3 regions of the Paenibacillus sp. FSL R7-269 genome follow, and region 3 is predicted to be linked to each of the others. Evidence: riboswitches for the same ligand, from Rfam matches in the RefSeq annotation. Region 3 holds a riboswitch; each other region holds the start of a gene.
The links. Region 3 has a riboswitch for cyclic di-AMP ahead of C162_RS18575 (3D domain-containing protein). Riboswitches for the same ligand answer to the same signal wherever they lie in the genome.
Positions count from the first base shown of each region.

Region 1: it holds a riboswitch for cyclic di-AMP, as region 3 does, so the genes downstream of both, C162_RS24735 (C40 family peptidase) here and C162_RS18575 (3D domain-containing protein) in region 3, are expected to answer to the same signal.
Region 2: it holds a riboswitch for cyclic di-AMP, as region 3 does, so the genes downstream of both, C162_RS15390 (APC family permease) here and C162_RS18575 (3D domain-containing protein) in region 3, are expected to answer to the same signal.

Region 1 is NZ_ASPS01000056.1:17,923-23,769, forward strand. Features, by position in the region: gene C162_RS24715 (YwhD family protein) at 1-122, opposite strand, end outside; gene C162_RS24720 (M1 family metallopeptidase) at 227-2,242, shown strand; gene C162_RS24725 (hypothetical protein) at 2,252-3,085, shown strand; cyclic di-AMP (ydaO/yuaA leader) riboswitch at 3,298-3,436, shown strand; gene C162_RS24730 (C40 family peptidase) at 3,494-3,922, shown strand; cyclic di-AMP (ydaO/yuaA leader) riboswitch at 4,310-4,452, shown strand; gene C162_RS24735 (C40 family peptidase) at 4,457-4,948, shown strand; gene C162_RS24740 (GNAT family N-acetyltransferase) at 5,221-5,706, shown strand; gene C162_RS24745 (c-type cytochrome) at 5,834-5,847, shown strand, end outside.
Region 2 is NZ_ASPS01000030.1:89,949-95,795, reverse strand. Features, by position in the region: gene C162_RS15405 (sensor histidine kinase) at 1-999, shown strand, start outside; gene C162_RS15400 (DsbA family protein) at 1,092-1,850, shown strand; gene C162_RS15395 (disulfide oxidoreductase) at 1,847-2,281, shown strand; cyclic di-AMP (ydaO/yuaA leader) riboswitch at 2,508-2,667, shown strand; gene C162_RS15390 (APC family permease) at 2,797-4,614, shown strand; gene C162_RS15385 (ABC transporter ATP-binding protein) at 4,802-5,608, shown strand; gene C162_RS15380 ((2Fe-2S)-binding protein) at 5,618-5,847, shown strand, end outside.
Region 3 is NZ_ASPS01000040.1:9,513-15,359, forward strand. Features, by position in the region: gene C162_RS18560 (AbrB/MazE/SpoVT family DNA-binding domain-containing protein) at 536-790, opposite strand; gene C162_RS18565 (HD domain-containing protein) at 1,066-2,349, shown strand; gene C162_RS18570 (TatD family hydrolase) at 2,404-3,174, shown strand; cyclic di-AMP (ydaO/yuaA leader) riboswitch at 3,374-3,602, shown strand; gene C162_RS18575 (3D domain-containing protein) at 3,890-5,050, shown strand; gene rnmV (ribonuclease M5) at 5,212-5,763, shown strand; gene rsmA (16S rRNA (adenine(1518)-N(6)/adenine(1519)-N(6))-dimethyltransferase RsmA) at 5,760-5,847, shown strand, end outside.

The DNA of each region.
Region 1 (5,847 bases), on a different contig from region 3:
ATAATGACAGGCGATACATTGTTCAGATCAATCGAGCCTGCACCGAAGCCTTTATGCTTAGCTCTGGCGTTCACAATATTCAAGGCAATTTGTTTTTTGCCCTCCGGTTGTACGTTATCCACATGTGCACATCCTTTCCATTCACTAATTATTTAATTTTAGCTAATAATGCGGCGATTGCAAACATATACATCCCGTAGATGCTTGTCACGGGAGGAATCATAGTATGAAGCCACATTCATTAAGGTATACCCTCATCTTCGCAGTCCTGGCTGTCCTCACCTTGCTTGGAGGCGGAATATGGTTTCTGTCAGGGCATAGCCCTGCCGTATGGACTGCCTCTGTTCCAAAAGAGGCCAAGTCCCCCGCCATTATCCCCCGGCAGCAGCCCGTGCAGTCCGATCTTTCAGATACGATCTACACGTCGGAGACAGAGGCTTTAAGCCAGCGCGTGGTTGAATATCACATGGATGTGGAGCTCCTGCCGGGTGCGGAGACCCTAGTCGCCTCCGAGACGCTGACCTGGACCCATCCAGGCGCAAAGCCGGTCCAGGAGCTCTACTTTCATCTGTATCCCAATGCATTCGCATCCGCCGGTACCACCTTCATGAAGGAGTCCGGGGGTACGCTTCGCGGTGACACCATGCCTGCAGGAGGTTACGGGAGCATTACACTGACAGATTTGCGGACCTCTGAGGGCGTCTCGCTAATGCAGCGCACACAGTATGTGCAGCCGGACGACGGCAATGTCAATGACAGAACACTGCTCAAAGTCCATCTGCCTCAGCCGGTGAACGGCGGTGAGAGCGTGACGGTAAGGCTTAAATTCGAGGTTAAGCTGCCGAAAATTTTCGCCCGGATGGGAACCGCTGACGACTTCGTGATGGCCGGCCAGTGGTTTCCGAAGCTTAGCGTCTACGAGCCTGCCGGCAGAAGAGGACTCAAGGAAGAAGGCTGGAACCTGCATCAATATCACGGCAACTCCGAGTTCTACAGTGATTTTGGGATCTACAATGTATCCATTTCTGTCCCGCCCGAGTATAAGGTCGCCGCAACCGGGTTTCCGGTGAGAGACGCCAAAGTTGTACAGGGCCGCAAGATCTATCAGTTCTATGCAGATGACGTCCACGACTTCGCCTGGGCCGCATCGCCTGATTTCGTGGTTGCCGAGAAGGCCTTCTCCGCGCCGCAGGTGCCCGGGGTGAAGATTAAGCTCTATCTGGACCCGCTGCATAAGCATCTCCAGGAGCGTTACTTCCAGGCGGTCGAGGCGGCACTGACGGCATTCAGCAAGTGGTACGGCCCTTATCCGTATTCCACTTTATCCATTGTTGTCCCGCCAGAGTCCGGCAACGGGGCCGGAGGAATGGAATACCCAACCCTGATTACCGCCTTCGGCGCCACGGACACTTCACCGGGCACCTCCCTGGAGCGCACGATCATCCACGAGATCGGGCACCAGTATTTCTACGGCCTGGTGGCCAGTAATGAATTCGAAGAAGCCTGGCTTGATGAGAGCTTCACCTCTTATGCTGAAGACCGGCTAATGGAACAGGAATACGGCGTGGTCTCAAGCCTGCCGCTTCAGTCCAGCCTGGTCTCCTCTTCACAGCCTCTTACGCTGGAGACCTGGAAATACACTGGTGATGATGCCTACACGCGCAATGTGTATATCCGGGGCAAGCTGGTGCTGAAGGATATGGAACGCATCGCCGGAACCAAGAATATGGACGCCATCCTCGCCGCCTATGCCCGCAAATACCGCTTCCAGCATCCGTCCACCGCCGACTTCCAAAAGGTTGTGGAGAAAGTGACCAAGCAATCCTGGCAGACTTATTTTGAGCGTTTTGTCTATAGCGGGGGTGCACCCGACTTCGCAGTTGATGATATCAGGCTCACGGTCGGACGGGACAACGGCGATGGCGGGGGGATCCGCTATAACGCTGTGGTCGATGTAAGCAATAAGGGCAGCCTGTACCCTGATGTTCCCGTGAAATTCACCTTCGCAGACGGGTACACTGTGCAGCAATACTGGAATGACGAGGGTAAGGCTACCTCCTTTGAGTTAGCGTATAAAGCTCCGCTGGTCTCCGCAGAGATCGATCCGGGGCATTCCATTCTGCTGGAGAGCAGGCATCTTAATAATTTCAAAATGGCGGAGCTTGAGCCGCGCACACTCTCCCGCTGGACGCTTAGCGCATCTACTCTGCTTGAAACCCTGCTCGGAACTCTTGTCTGGTGAGGTGAAGGAATGGTGAAAAGTTCAATTGCCCGCGGTTGGATCAGCATGAAAGAACAGTTCTATATATTGATTCTGCTATTTATCTACCGGCTGTTCTGGGGTTATTTCCTGTACAAATTCATTAAAAGTGCGGTTGTCCCCGTCCTGCTACGCTACCCGGATGCGAATGCCGGCGGCAGCGGAATAGGCAGGCTGCTGTATTATATCGAGGGGCAGACTGCGCTGCGCACCGACCCCGCCGTCCAGCACTGGCTGTGGATGCTGCTGGCGCTGACAGTGCTAAGGCTGCTGCTGACTCCCTTTATCCGTGCAGGGCTGCTGCACGAGCTTCATCAGGAGCGCGACGGAGCGCGGGGACTGTTCTTTTTCCCGGGAATGAGAAAATATGGGCTGCCGGTGCTGGCGTTCAGCCTGGCCGAATGGGCACTAACCCTCCTGCCGCTCTATTGGCTGCTTCCACGCATGTACCGTCATCTGCTCAGCGGCGTTCTCGATGTTCAGCTCCTGCTCAAGCTTGTGCCCTGTGTGCTGGGCTGGCTGCTCTATCTATTCCTTGTCCGCAAGCTTCTGCTCTATATGCAATTCGGCTATACCGCAGGTACCGGCATGTTCTCCTCGCTGCTAATCTGCCTGAAGGTGTTGATGCCTTCGATCGGTATTTCCGTCATTCTGGGGGCGGGAAGCCTGGCCGTAATTCTGCTCTGTAGCGCCTCTGCTCTGTTCTATCCCGGATTGCCGGCACTTATGCTCCGCCAGGCAGCTCCGCTGCCCTCCACGCTGTTCAATATGTGGGGAATCGCTGCCCAGTACCACCTCTGGTCCAGTAAATCATTTCCACAATAATAAGCTGCTACAGCGGCATACTAAAAAGAGTCACAGCCCCTCATCAGGGAGCAGGACTCTTTTTTGCTTGAAGAGAAGGACAAAAGCATTTGCAAAAGGGTAAATCGTCTGATACAATGATGCCTGTACCACTAGTAACAAAGTTGTAATCTTTCAAACAGAATCTTCCGTATCTATTGCAATTTAATCAATGTCGATAAGTCACTGTTCTGGTGCATAAAACGCCGAATTCCCTGCACCGGGAAGTGGGGGAACCATATTTTGGGTGAATTGATCTCGCTTTAGAGGGGTCATAGGGGAACCTTCTACCGAATCCTTAAGCTAACCTCGCAGGCCCTGGAAGGAGTACATCTTTTGATTAGACAGAATTTCAAGAAAAAATGCACCGCAGCGGCGCTGGGTCTTGTGATGGTATTCACACTCGGAGCGGGCAGTGCCTTCGCAGATTCCAAAATGGATACTGTGATTTCAAAAACCATTGGAACGTCGTATAAAACCGGGGGCACAACCACCAGCGGCTTCGACTGTTCCGGATTTACCAAGTATGTGTTCAAGAATGTCGGGCTTACCTTGCCCCGTACATCCAAAGCACAGTACAAAGTTGGAACAACAATATCCAAGAGCAATCTACGCTCCGGAGATCTCGTGTTCTTCAATACTCTGGGTAACGGAGTTTCCCATGTCGGTATTTATGTTGGAAACGGGAAGTTCGCACAGTCCTCCAGTTCACGTGGTGTAACCATCAGTTCGATGAGCCAGTCTTACTGGGCCAACCGCTACGTTGGCGCCAAAAGAGTAATGAGCACAACAGCCTACCAAGCTGTCGCTTACGATTGAACCTTTGAAGCATACCCCGAATATTTCAGCCTCTAACAACTAAATGTAACTTATACGAGCCCGGGATGATTATTGCCGTAATCATTTCCGGGTTTTTCCTTTTCCTTATTCTACCTTTTACCCGAATCCACAGCCTTGAAACAGCATTTTATTGCAAAAACAAAGAAAAAATCATATTAAATAACCCCGGCGCATAGATATGAGTCTTTCGAAAGGGCTATAACTCTAAAAAACAGCAAAAAAGATGGATTAATATGTTATAAGTGATTGCCAAGCGCCTTAGTCTTTGTTACAATTATCGCAGTGAGCTTTTAGTAACATTTTTGTAATTATTGAATCGCTTTTAACAAAGGTTTTGTCATGTATTGAATGAACCGCTAATCCTAATCAACAGTCATGCCGAGTTCCCTAATGAATTAGGGAAACGGGGGAACCACTTTGGGTGAATTGACCTCCTATTCTAAGAGGGGTCATAGGGGACCTTCAACCGAACCCTTAAGCTAACCTCGTAGGCATTGGAAGGGGTATTTACTTTTGAAGAAGAAGCTAGCAGCCGCAGTACTAAGCTTGTCCATTATCTTCACAATCGGAGCAGGAAGCGCTTTCGCGGATTCCAAAATGGATAAAGTGATCGACAAAGCCATCGGAACCAAATACGTATCCGGCGGTACATCAACTAACGGGTTTGATTGCTCCGGATTTACAATGTATGTTTTTGATAAGATCGGCATTAACCTGCCCCATCAATCCGGCTCTCAGTACCAGATGGGTACTGACGTGTCCCGTGACGAGATGAGACCAGGCGATCTTGTATTCTTCAATACAAGCGGTAAGGGCATATCCCATGTAGGTATCTATGTTGGTGACGGCGAATTCGCCCATGCCTCTTCCTCACGCGGTGTAACCATCAGTTCGCTGAGTGACAGCTATTACGTCAACCGCTACGTTGGCGCCAAACGAATCATGAGTACAGATGCCTACAAGACTGTAGCTTCGGATTCCCAAGACAACGATGATGTACAATAATTCTTTGTAACCTACGCTCTTTTCCAAGATTTTTGCCGAAATCTTGGAGAAGGGCTTTTTTTTGTCTATAAAATTACTTACCCGTCTCTATATTTGTAAAACACCGATTCTGTACTTTCAGAAAATAATTATTGGCGTTTGTCAAGTTTCTGCATTTCCGCAAGGAATTTGCGTCGAAACTGGCTGTTTTTGTATATAATTAATAGAAGAACAAGTGGAAACGGCTTTTCCGTCCTTTAAAAGCAGTTTCGGCTGGAAGGAGGCCTCCCGTAATGATTAGCTCCCCGTTAACCTTTTATGTGGTGCCTATGGAACCGCAGCATGCCGCTGAGATCTGTGAGTGGAGCTACAAGCCTCCGTATAATATTTACGGCTGGATGTCCTGGGAGCAGATGCAGGCGCTGGGCGTGGAGTTCGGAGACCCGCAGCTTCGCAGTGAGCAATATGTATCTGTAGTGAACGGACAGGGGGATCTGTGCGGCTTCGCCCAGCTCTTTCCGATGGAGGGGGTAGTCCGGCTTGGTGTCGGAATGCGGCCCGAGCTGTGCGGCCATGGAATGGGGCATCTGTTCATGAAGGCTATTGTGCAGGCAGCACGGGCGCGATACCCGGAGCGTGAGATCGACCTGGAGGTGCTGACCTGGAACCAGCGCGCCATCCGCGCTTACCAGAAATGCGGATTCACTATAACGGATACCTATGAACGCCGCACCCCGACCGGCAATAAGCCTTTTTATTGCATGGTCTATGAGGAATAGCACTGGAGACAGATTGATTTGCAAAAAAATGGATCGTTTGTGTTCATTTTTTTGACACAAATACTATGATAACGCTTCACCATCCGCTATAATGGAGTCAGCAGCTTACATGGAGGGACGGATGCAGATGCAGAAATGGAT
Region 2 (5,847 bases), on a different contig from region 3:
GATGACGCGGCTGTTCGGGATGCCGTAACACGTGCGTCACGGGGCCAGTCCTCTAAGCTTGAGCTGAAGGTCCGGAGCAAAGGCGGGGAGCAGCTGATCTGCAGTGTCACCGTCTTTCCTTTGCTGCATCATACGGAGCAGTGGGTCTATATTGTGGCCGAGGATGTGACAGCCCTTATGAAGTATCAGTATGAGCTGCTGGAGGCCAGGGATGCCGCGGAGAGTGCTGTGACGATGAAGAGCGAGTTCCTTGCCACCATGAGCCATGAGATTCGCACACCGCTGAACGGCATTATCGGTGTCAACCAGCTGCTGGCCGAGGAGATCAGCAATCCCGAGCATCTGGAGCTCCTGCGGCTTCAGAGTACAAGCAGCCACGCTCTGCTGCATGTGATGAGCGATATTCTCGATATCTCCCGGCTGGAGGCGGATAGTCTCTCGTTGACCAAGGATACATTCGGGCTGAAGGCGCTTCTCCAGGGCTGTATGGATCTGTTCGTGGTGAGCACGCAAGACAAGCCGTTATCCCTGGAGCTTGTGATCGAAGAGGGGCTTCCCGACAAGTTCACCGGGGATGCTGCGCGTATCCGCCAGATTCTGATCAATCTGATCGGCAATGCGGTGAAATTCACGCCATCCGGCACGGTAACGGTTAAGGTGGAGTCCTATGGCGTCAGGGAGACCGCTCAGGCGCTGCAATTCATGGTGCGCGACACCGGCATTGGCATCTCCCCGGATAAGCTGCAGCTGCTCTTCCAGTCCTTCTCGCAGGTGGACGCGTCGCATACCCGCAAATACCCCGGAACGGGTCTGGGCCTTGCGATCTGCAAGAAGCTTGTAGACCTGATGCAAGGAGAGATCTGGGCAGAACCGGCAGAGGGAGGCGGTACACAATTCTTCTTCAGAATTAAGCTGCAGTCGCAGGAGCATTCCCCGGAGGTATTCTTCGGCAAGGATACAGGGGGCGGGGAGTCAGCAGAGGAGAACGAAGCCGTATAAGCAGCGATTGCCAACAAGAGAGTTAACATTATATAATTTGAAAGTAACTATTCTTTTATCACGACAGTCCTGAGGACGGAAAGGAACTCTCTTTGAGCAAAACAAAAAAGAACAATGTCATGGCTCCCCAAATGAGCAAGCAGGAGAAGCGCAGGGCAGAGCAGGAACAGCAGAAGCAGAAAACGAGAATTCTGATCGTGAGTACGGTGGCTATCGTCGTTATTATTTTTGTAGGCTTATTCATACTTGCTTCGAAGGACTCTTCTCCTGCCGGTACAGACAGTAAGCCGGTTGCCTTCAATTACAGCGAAATGATGCGGCTTGGCAAGGAGGATGCTCCGGTTAAAATTGTGGAATTCGGCGATTTCAAATGTCCGGCTTGCGCCCAGTTCACCGGTGTGATCAAACCGCAGATCGTTCAGGGTTATGTAGATCAGAATAAAGCAGCCTTCTATTTCGTGAATCTGGCCTTCATCGGCAAGGATTCCAGAACGGCCTCCCTGGCAGCGCTTTCGGTGTATCATCAGAACCAGGAAGCGTTCTGGAAATACTTCGATGCGATCTATGCCAACCAGGGGAATGAAGACAAGGAGTGGGCTACGCCTGACTTCATGGTGAGTCTCGCCAAGCAGCTGGAGCTGCCGGTCGATTATGACCTGCTGCGCAAGGATATTGACGACCGCACCTATGCGAAGGAGCTGGACCGGGATATTCAGCTTGGCACGGATGCGGGCGTAACGAATACACCTTCCTTGTTCGTGAACGGCATCAAGGTGAAGGAGCCTTTCAATATGGAGGAGATTGACGCTCAGATTCAAGCAGCTACAGCAGCAGCGGGAGCTGCCCAATGACAGCCTTCTCTGCCTTCTGCCGGCGAAATTGTCTCTACTTGGCCTGGTTCGTCTGTGTGGTGGCTGTAGCGGGAAGCCTGTATCTCAGTGAGGTCCTGCATTACGAGCCGTGCAAGCTGTGCTGGTTCCAGCGGATCTTCATGTACCCGCAGCTGTTCTTGCTGGGGATCGCCACCTACCGGGCGGACAAGCGGATCATTCCTTATGTGCTTCCCCTTAGTCTGATCGGCGGCTGTATCTCTATTTATCATTATGCAGAGCAGAAAATTCCGGCGCTCAGCAAGGTGCTTCCCTGCACCATCGGCGTACCGTGCAACAAGGATTATCTGAATTGGTTCGGATTTGTTACGATCCCTCTGCTTGCACTTATAGCCTTTGTCTTAATCTCCATTCTGCTCTGGACAGGACGGAAAGAGGAGCCTGCAGAGTAAGAAGCTGACGGGCAGAAGGAAGAGAAGAGAATCCCCTTAATTTTAGCGAAAAATAATATACAAAAACCCTGTAAAATCACGTGTTAAAGGGATAATGAAAGAGAATGAAAGATCAAGACATACCGGATGATGAATTTGGTTGTTTTGAGTGCTTTTCATTCTTTTTTCATTTGTTTCCACGCTTTACGGAAGACGTATTGTAGCTTAATATTAGTCCTTGTGAGAAGTTGAATATGCGCTGAATTTTCCGGAAGGAAAAACGGGGGAACCACACTTTGGCCAAGGCCAAAAGGGGTGAATCGGAGCAGGCCGCAAGGGCTGTAACCGTAGGGCTACCACAGTCCGAATCCGCCAGCTAACCTCGTAAGCCACTAGTGGGATAATGACCATGCACATTAGGCATGCGGATCATTTCCGTATGCTTATTTTGGTGCCTGCATTTATGAAATCCACTTATGAAAACAGCGCAGGGAAACCCCATTTTCAACTTAACCAAGAGAGGAACTGTTACTACAATGGTAAGCAAGGTAAAACGACTATTGATCGGGCGTCCGATGAAGTCGAACGAACTCGATCATGAAAAGTTATCCAAGGTGAAAGCACTGGCTGTCCTGTCTTCTGATGCGCTCTCGTCTGTAGCCTACGGAACAGAACAAATTCTAATCGTACTGGTGGCCGCCGGGTTCACCGCCATCTGGTACTCCTTGCCAATTGCATTAGCCGTACTGGGCTTGCTGGCTATTCTGATTCTGTCCTATCGGCAGACGATATTCGCTTATCCGCAGGGCGGAGGAGCTTATATTGTAGCCAAAACCAATCTTGGAGTGCATACTGGGCTTCTGGCCGGCGGCTCGCTGCTGGTGGATTACATTCTGACGGTGGCGGTAAGCGCCTCGGCGGGGACGGACGCGATCACTTCAGCTTTTCCAAATCTGCATAATCATAGTGTCCTCATAGCGGTATCTGTTATCGTACTCTTAACGATTGTTAATCTGCGCGGGGTGACCGAATCGGCTTCGTTCATCGCCATCCCGGTCTATCTGTTCGTCGTCTCCATCTTCGTGCTGATTATCGCAGGGATCTTCAAATATGCAACCGGCGGGGCTCATGCACACGTTCCTGAGATTGGTACGGCAGTCTCCAATGTCAGTATGTTCCTGCTGCTGAAGGCATTCAGCTCCGGTTGTTCGGCCCTAACCGGGGTAGAGGCGGTCTCCAATGCCATTCCTAACTTCAAAGCGCCGGCGGAGAAAAATGCAGCCAAAACGCTGATGCTCATGGGCCTCATTCTCGGAGCTATGTTCACAGGCATTACGCTGCTGGCTTACTGGTACGGCATCATGCCCGATGAGAAGGCCACCGTGGTCTCACAGATTACCGAGTCTACCTTCGGCCGTGGCGGGCTGTACTTCTTCATTCAGGGGATTACGGCGGTTATCCTGTTCCTGGCAGCCAATACGGCGTACTCGGCCTTCCCGCTGCTGGCGTTCATGTTCGCCAAAGACAAATATCTGCCCCATGCCTTCATGGTGCGCGGCGACCGGCTTGGCTTCTCCAACGGCATTATTTTCCTCGGCGTCATGTCGGCAGTGCTCGTAGCTGCATTTCACGGGAATACGGAAGGACTCATTCCATTATATGCAGTAGGGGTATTCATTCCGTTCACGCTGTCGCAGCTAGGCATGATGGTCCAATGGTACAGAACGAAGCCGCAAGGCTGGCAGAGCAAGTTCGCCGTGAATACGGTCGGGATGCTCACCACGTTAACGATCACCATGATCTTCATTATCACCAAATTCTCCAGCGTGTGGATGGCCTTCATCTTCCTGCCGGTCGTCATTATCGTGTTCCACCGGATTCACCGCCATTATATGAATATTGCCGATCAGCTGCGGATCTGTCCCGCTACCGATAAGCCTTGTATCAAAGGAAGCACCGTAGTCGTTCCGGTCGCCGGTGTGACCCGCGCAGTACTACATTCGATCAGCTATGCGAAGTCATTGACTGATAATGTGGTCGCTGTATATGTAGGCTTTGATGAAGAAGAGATTCACAAGATGGAGCAGAAGTGGGAGGAGTGGAACCCCGGAGTACGCCTGATCGTACTGCGCTCCCGCTACCGCAGTATTATCCGCCCGCTGGTGAAATTCATCGATACAGTAGAATGGAAGACCTCTTCAACGGATCATATTACCGTCCTGATTCCGCAATTCGTTACCAAGCATTGGTGGCAGGCGGTGCTGCATAATCAGACCAGCTTGTTCATCCGCTCTTATCTGATGAATCAGAAGGATATTGTCATCGCCACGGTTCCTTTCCATCTGCATAAATAATATAGAAGATTATAGAAAGACGGCTGTTTCTGCTTCATGCGGAGGCGGCCGTTTTTACGTTTTAGTTGACAGAGATAATGAGAATCAATATCATCAATCTATAAGCAATAATTGAGCTTGTCTGTTTCATAGCCATATTTATAATAGAGGAGCCTTGCTCCATTACATTTATACGAGGAGTGTTATCATGTCGGAACGTTTAAATACAGAGCAGCTGAGCATCGGATATGCGGAGACAATGATTGTAAAGGGGCTGAATCTGTCGCTTCCGACAGGGAAGATTACGGCGCTCGTCGGAGCGAACGGCTCCGGGAAGTCCACGATTCTGAAGACGATGGCCCGGATCATGAAGCCGAAGAGCGGCAATGTCATGCTGGACGGGAAGTCTATTCACAATCTGTCCACCAAAGAGGTGGCCCGCCAGTTGGCGATTCTGCCGCAGAATCCTACTGCCCCGGACGGGTTAACGGTATCTGAGCTGGTAGGGTACGGTCGGTATCCGCATCAGAAGGGCTTCGGCAGCCTGACGCCTGAAGACCGCAGCATTATTGCCGAGGCGATTGAATTGACCGGCATGAATGAATTCCGTGACCGGCCGATTGACCGGCTCTCCGGCGGACAACGGCAGCGGGCCTGGATCGCCATGGCGCTGGCACAGCAGACGGAGATTCTGTTCCTTGATGAGCCGACGACTTTCCTGGATATGGCCCATCAGCTGGAGGTGCTTCAGCTGCTGCAGAAGCTGAATGAGCAGGAAGGCCGGACGATCATTATGGTTGTCCATGATTTGAACCATGCCTCCCGTTACGCGCAGCATATGGTAGCGATCAAATCCGGCAATGTGATCAGTGAAGGCGCTCCGAATGAGGTAATGACACCGGCAGTGCTGCGTGAGGTATTCGGCATTGAGGCGGATATTGTGCCTGATCCGCGTACAGGTGTGCCGCTCTGTCTGCCTTACGAGCTGGCTGCGTACAAAGTTGCCGGGCTGTAGGAGAGGAACATGAATGAATTCCTGAGGCAAGAATATAGTTCCAAGTTCGATCTCCATGCTAAGGTACCCGAAGGAGCCGTGTATTCCTTCGCCGCTGCAGAACTGGCAGAAGAGGCGGGGATGAGGACCTTCATGGAGGCTTACCGGCCGCTGATGAAGGCGCTTGACGATAAAGCGGCCGGTGCGTATTTCGGTGGTTATCTGAGCATTATTGCACTCGCGGTCCAGTATTCCGTGAC
Region 3 (5,847 bases):
AAATGTATTATGAACACTTTTATGGTTGAAAATCTACCTTAAACTAGTTTTAGATGTAGTTTATACATTTATGTGTATAGGTAAATAGATATTATAAAGGTTTTATCTGGATATAAATACATGAAGTACTACTAACCTGCCCGGGCGGACATTATACCAGTAAATAACTGTATAGAATACAGCTATCCAAATTTTCCATCCGAAAATATTCTACTTTGTATAGCCAGTAACCAGTGCAGTTAAGTGTATCCCGCACGGAGAGCGCTCCCTCGTAAAGCCGTATCCTGTAGGCAGAACGCTCCGATGTAAAGTGTATCCCGCAGGGAGGCCGAACAGGGTCGGTCCACCACCGAACCCCGCTTCCTTCCGCGCTAGCTACAGAGATCCACCAAGCTTCCGGGTGTCCAGAGGGCTGGGGCCCTCCCTGTAGAGAGGGTAGACATAAAAAAATACCTCCCGCGCGAACGGGAGGCCAAGGAGATATAAAAAGGTTAGAATTAACAATTGGATTAGTTCCTATTATACCCTATTTATTTTAGTTTGTCACAGGGGTAGGGATAGCCGAAATGCATTCATGACAAACAATTTTACCTTTGAAGTAAGTTACATTCTCAGCATTGCCGCAGAAAATGCAAGCAGGCTCGTATTTCTTAAGCATGATCCGCTCACCGTCCACGTAAATTTCGAGCGCATCTTTTTCCCCAATGCCTAGGGTACGACGCAATTCTATTGGAATAACGACCCGTCCAAGCTCATCTACCTTACGTACAATTCCTGTTGATTTCATCATTACAATCGTTGCTCCTCTCAATGTTCAAAAGCGTCATTATTCGACATTCTTCACTGTTTTATGATATTTATAATACCAACCATTCCCAAAACAGTCAACCTTTTTTCAGGCGAATTTTAAGGAATATTTTGAGACTACATTTACTCCGCGTTTGATAGGGCAACTGAGTCTAAAATAGCTTATTAAGATGTTTGTCGATTTGGCAGTATATGAATCGCTAATATTCGACAAAGAGCGACAATATATTATATAAAACAAGAAAAGGAGATGATTTCATGAAGCAACCGCTGTCAGAAGAGAAGGTATTTAAGGACCCGGTTCACAACTACATCCACGTACAGGACACTATTATCTGGAGACTGATCAATACTATGGAATTCCAGCGTCTGCGGCGCATCCGGCAGCTTGGGACCTCCTATTTGACCTTTCACGGGGCAGAACACAGCCGCTTCTCCCATTCTCTGGGGGTATATGAGATTACGCGGAGGATTATCTCCCAGTTTGAACGGAGCGGCTACAAGGACTGGATGCCGGAGGAGAGACTACTTACCCTGTGTGCGGCACTGCTGCATGATTTGGGGCATGGACCCTTTTCCCATTCTATAGAAGAAGCTTTCGAAATGGATCATGAAGACTGGACCTGCCGTATCATTCTGGAGGATACAGAGATCACTGCTATTCTGCGTGATGTGGCTGAAGATTTCCCCGATAAAGTGGCCTCAGTCATCTCCAAAACCTACGAGCATGAAATTGTTGTCAATTTGGTGTCGGGACCACTTGATGCTGACCGAATGGATTATCTGCTCCGGGATGCATATTATACGGGGGTGAATTACGGAACCATCGACATCGACCGGATTCTGCGGATGCTACGTCCTTATGACGGCCGGGTGGTTGTGAAGGAATCGGGGATGCATGCGATTGAGGATTACCTAATGTCACGGTATCAGATGTACTGGCAGGTCTATTTCCACCCGGTAACCCGCAGCTCAGAGATTATTCTCAGACAGATTCTCCGCCGGGCCAAGGAGCTGGTGCAGCAGCAGCATGCTTTCCGCTTCATGATTGAGCCCTTAAGTGATCTGTTCAGCGGAGAGGTAACGGTAGGGCAGTATCTGCTGCTGGATGAAGCCTTGATGCAGACTGCCTTCATGCAGTGGACGCTGGAGGAGGATGACATCCTGAGCGACTTGTGCAGCCGGTTTATCCATCGTAAACTGTATAAATATGTGGAAATGGAGCATTTGGATTCTGACACAATTGACGAAATCCGCCGCAGCTTCGCCGGTGCGGGACTCCGGCCCGATTATGACCTGGAAATTGATTATCCCACCGATCTTCCCTATGATGTGTTCCGTCCGGGAGAGGGCTTTGACAGCAAGCAGATCCTGCTTTTGGACAAGCATGAGCGGCTGAGGGAAATCTCCGAGGTATCGGACATTGTACGCTCCATCAGCGGTATTCACCGCGGCAGATACCATCTGTATTTTCCACAGGACAGGCTGCAGAAAGCCCTTTCACAGTTGCCGCCGTCCATCGCAGAGATTTTTGCCAAATAATCAGATCAAGCTTGGAATTATAGATAACACAACAGGCCGAAAGGATGTAATGTAATGCAGTTATTCGACACCCATACCCATCTGGATGCTCCACAATTCGACGAAGACCGCGAAGAGGTCATTGCCAGAGCGCTGGAAGCCGGCGTCAGCAAGATGATCAACATTGGCTTTAACCGGGACACGATACCGACGACCATGCAGCTTGCCGAGAAATATGATTATATTTTTGCAGCCGTAGGATGGCATCCCCAGGATGCCATCACGATGAGGGACGGAGACCTGGAATGGATCGCCTCCTTATGCTCTCATCCCAAGGTGGTTGCCATCGGTGAGATCGGGCTGGATTACTACTGGGACACCTCCCCTAAGGATGTACAGCATGATGTATTCCGCAAGCAGATCGGTCTGGCCCGTGAGCTGAAGATGCCAATCTGTATTCATAACCGAGATGCTCATGAAGATGTGATCCGTATCCTCCGCGAGGAGAAGGCGGGCGAGGTTGGCGGCGTAATGCACTCCTTCTCCGGCAGCTGGGAAAGTGCCAAGATGTGTCTTGAACTAGGATTCCATCTTTCTTTTGGTGGACCGATTACGTTCAAGAATGCCCGGGTGCCCAAAGAGGTGCTTGCCCAGACTCCGCTAGACCGGCTGCTGATCGAAACCGACTCCCCATATCTAACTCCGCACCCCTTCCGGGGCAAGCGAAATGAGACCGCTCATGTGAGGCTGGTAGCGGAGGCGGCCGCGGCAATAAAAGGGATTGAATTACAGGAATTGGCTGAAATTACGTATGCGAACGCACTGGAACGATTTGGGATACTCTGAAAACGGGAGTAAAAGCGGTGAAAAATGAAGTATAGCGGATGTATTAAACTTTTTTGACTGAAAAACGGCCGATTATTACAATATTTTAATCATTTTTTTACGTAAACGTGGTTGAATCGTCCTTTACAACATGTATCAAAACAGGATATCATCTTTTCAGTGCAGTGAGCTGTTGTAACTGTGACAGTCACTAATTTCATGGATCGTCTCGCTGAGTCTCCGTATGGAGAACGGGGGAACCAATAATGCGCTGCCGCATGAACGTACAAGAGTACTGGCACAGAATTGCCGCAGGCATTATTTGATTTCTTTACGTGGTCTTTGGGGTGAATTTGAGGGCAACCGCCGTGAGCGGGTGACCTGAGATAGGGCGTCTCTCTTATGTCCGAACCCGACAGCTAACCCCGTAAGCGCAAGTAAGAGAGGAAACCTCGTGCATAAGCATTCCGACGTATTCGACACCGGGAAGCCACGAAAGAGTCCTCTAAGAACTCTTTTTTAGGCTTCTTTTGTTTTGAATAATGAGAATGCTCCCGGCATACTGTTATATAACAGATCTCCGGAGTAACTATGCCGAGCAGGCGATCCATGAGCAGGAAACGCTGAAGCAAGTGCGGGCGTATCCTGTTGCAAACTCAAACTTAGTTTCGTCAGAAGTGATACAGTCACCTTGATATAACTTGGACGACGGGGCTATGTAAGGAGGATGGAAAGAGTGGGCGTATTCCAACCAGAGGTATCCCATGATTCGCAATCATCCAGCAGGTCTTTCGCATTACGGTTGAAGCAAGTGAATCCCCGCGTAGTTTTACTTGCCGGTGTGGCATCGATTGTTATCGCACTGTTAATACTGCTGTACGTACACGGTCAGAGCAAAAAAGAAATTACCCTAGTAATAGACGGACAGGTACAGACACTGGAGACGCGGGAAACGCTGTTCAGTGATATGCTGGCTAAGGAACAGATTTCGCTGCAGGCGCATGATGAATTATCTATTGGCCTTAGTGATGAAATAAAAGACGGCGACCGTATCGTGATTAACACTGCGCAGAAGTTCGCTCTTACCGTAGACGGAAAGACCGAGACGTTATTTACGACCGAGGATACTATTGGTCAGGCCATCGACAAGCTGGGCTATAGCCTGGAAGGCTTAGACAAGATTTACCCTTCGCTAGAAACCGCAGTATCTGCAGACATGGAAATCAAAATTGTCCGGATTAACAAGCATGTGGTTCAACGGACAACTAATTTGCCTTTCCGGGTCATTAAGACAGCAGACCCCTCATTGACCAAGGGAACCGTAAGAGTGGCACAGGCAGGTAAGCCGGGCGTAATGATTCAGCACATCGAGAAGATCTATCAAGATGGCGAGCTGGCATCCATGCGCATGATCGGCAAGGAAGTACAGACTGTTACCAAGGACAAAGTCATTGCCATTGGAACCAAGCCGCTTCCTAAGCCCGTCGTAGTTACTGCCAAAGTCTCCAAACCTGTAACAACCTCCAACTCATCTAAAGCCAGTGCAAGGGTCAGCAATGTTACCAGTAAGGCTGGTCTGGATTTCGAGTACAAAAGAATGATCAAAAACGTATCCATGACTGCGTATTCGTCGCAGGAACCGGGTATTGGAACACGTACTGCCTCCGGCACACGCGTAACGGAAGGCCGCACTATAGCTGTAGATCCTAGTGTTATACCGATTGGCTGGTGGGTGTACATTGAAGGATTAGGGTTTCGCCGAGCAGAGGATACCGGCGGTGCCATCAAAGGCAACAAGGTGGATGTCTATTACGATTCATTGAGCCATGCCCGTAATTTCGGCCGTAAGTCGCGCACACTCTATGTGATCGGACCTGTGAAGCCGGAGCTGAACTAAACGTAAAGTCTTTTGCAAATTAGCGGTTAATACGATATAGTGAGGGAAGCACTTACGAAATTTCAGAGAGCTGCCGCTCATCACTTATACATTCTTTAGCCAAAAAGAAGGGGAGCGAATCCTCTTCTTTTTGCGTTCTGGAGTAAGGAGTAAAAATATTTATGATTAAAGAGCTAATTGTGGTTGAAGGGAAAAGCGATACTGTTGCCGTTAAGCGGGCGGTTGAGGCCGATACGATTGAAACCGGGGGTTCGGCAGTGGATAGCAGGGTCATTGCCAAGATCAAGCTGGCCATGGAGCGCCGGGGTGTAATTATTCTTACCGACCCGGATCATGCCGGAGAGCGAATCCGCAAAATCGTTGCGGCCAAGGTACCGGGCTGCAAGCATGCCTTCATCCCTGAGAAGGATGCAACCCGCAAAGGCGATATCGGAATAGAGAATGCTTCGCCTGAGGCTATCCGCCATGCGCTGGAGCATGTACATACCTCCTTCGAGGGGGCGCCGCCTATTATCGGGCTGGATGAGCTCATGGCCGCAGGGCTGATGGTGCATCCTCGGGCGGCTGAGCGCAGAATGCAGCTTGGCAATCTGCTCGGTATCGGTTATTGCAATGGCAAACAGCTATACAAACGTCTGGCGATGTTCGGCATTACCCGCGAAGAATTCGCGCAGGCCCTCGCCCAAATTGATCAGGGAGGCATTACTTCATGAGCGGTATCGAGAATATCTCGTCCCCAACAAGAACCAAAGCAATAATTCAGCGTTACGGATTCTCTTTCAAAAAAAGTCTGGGCC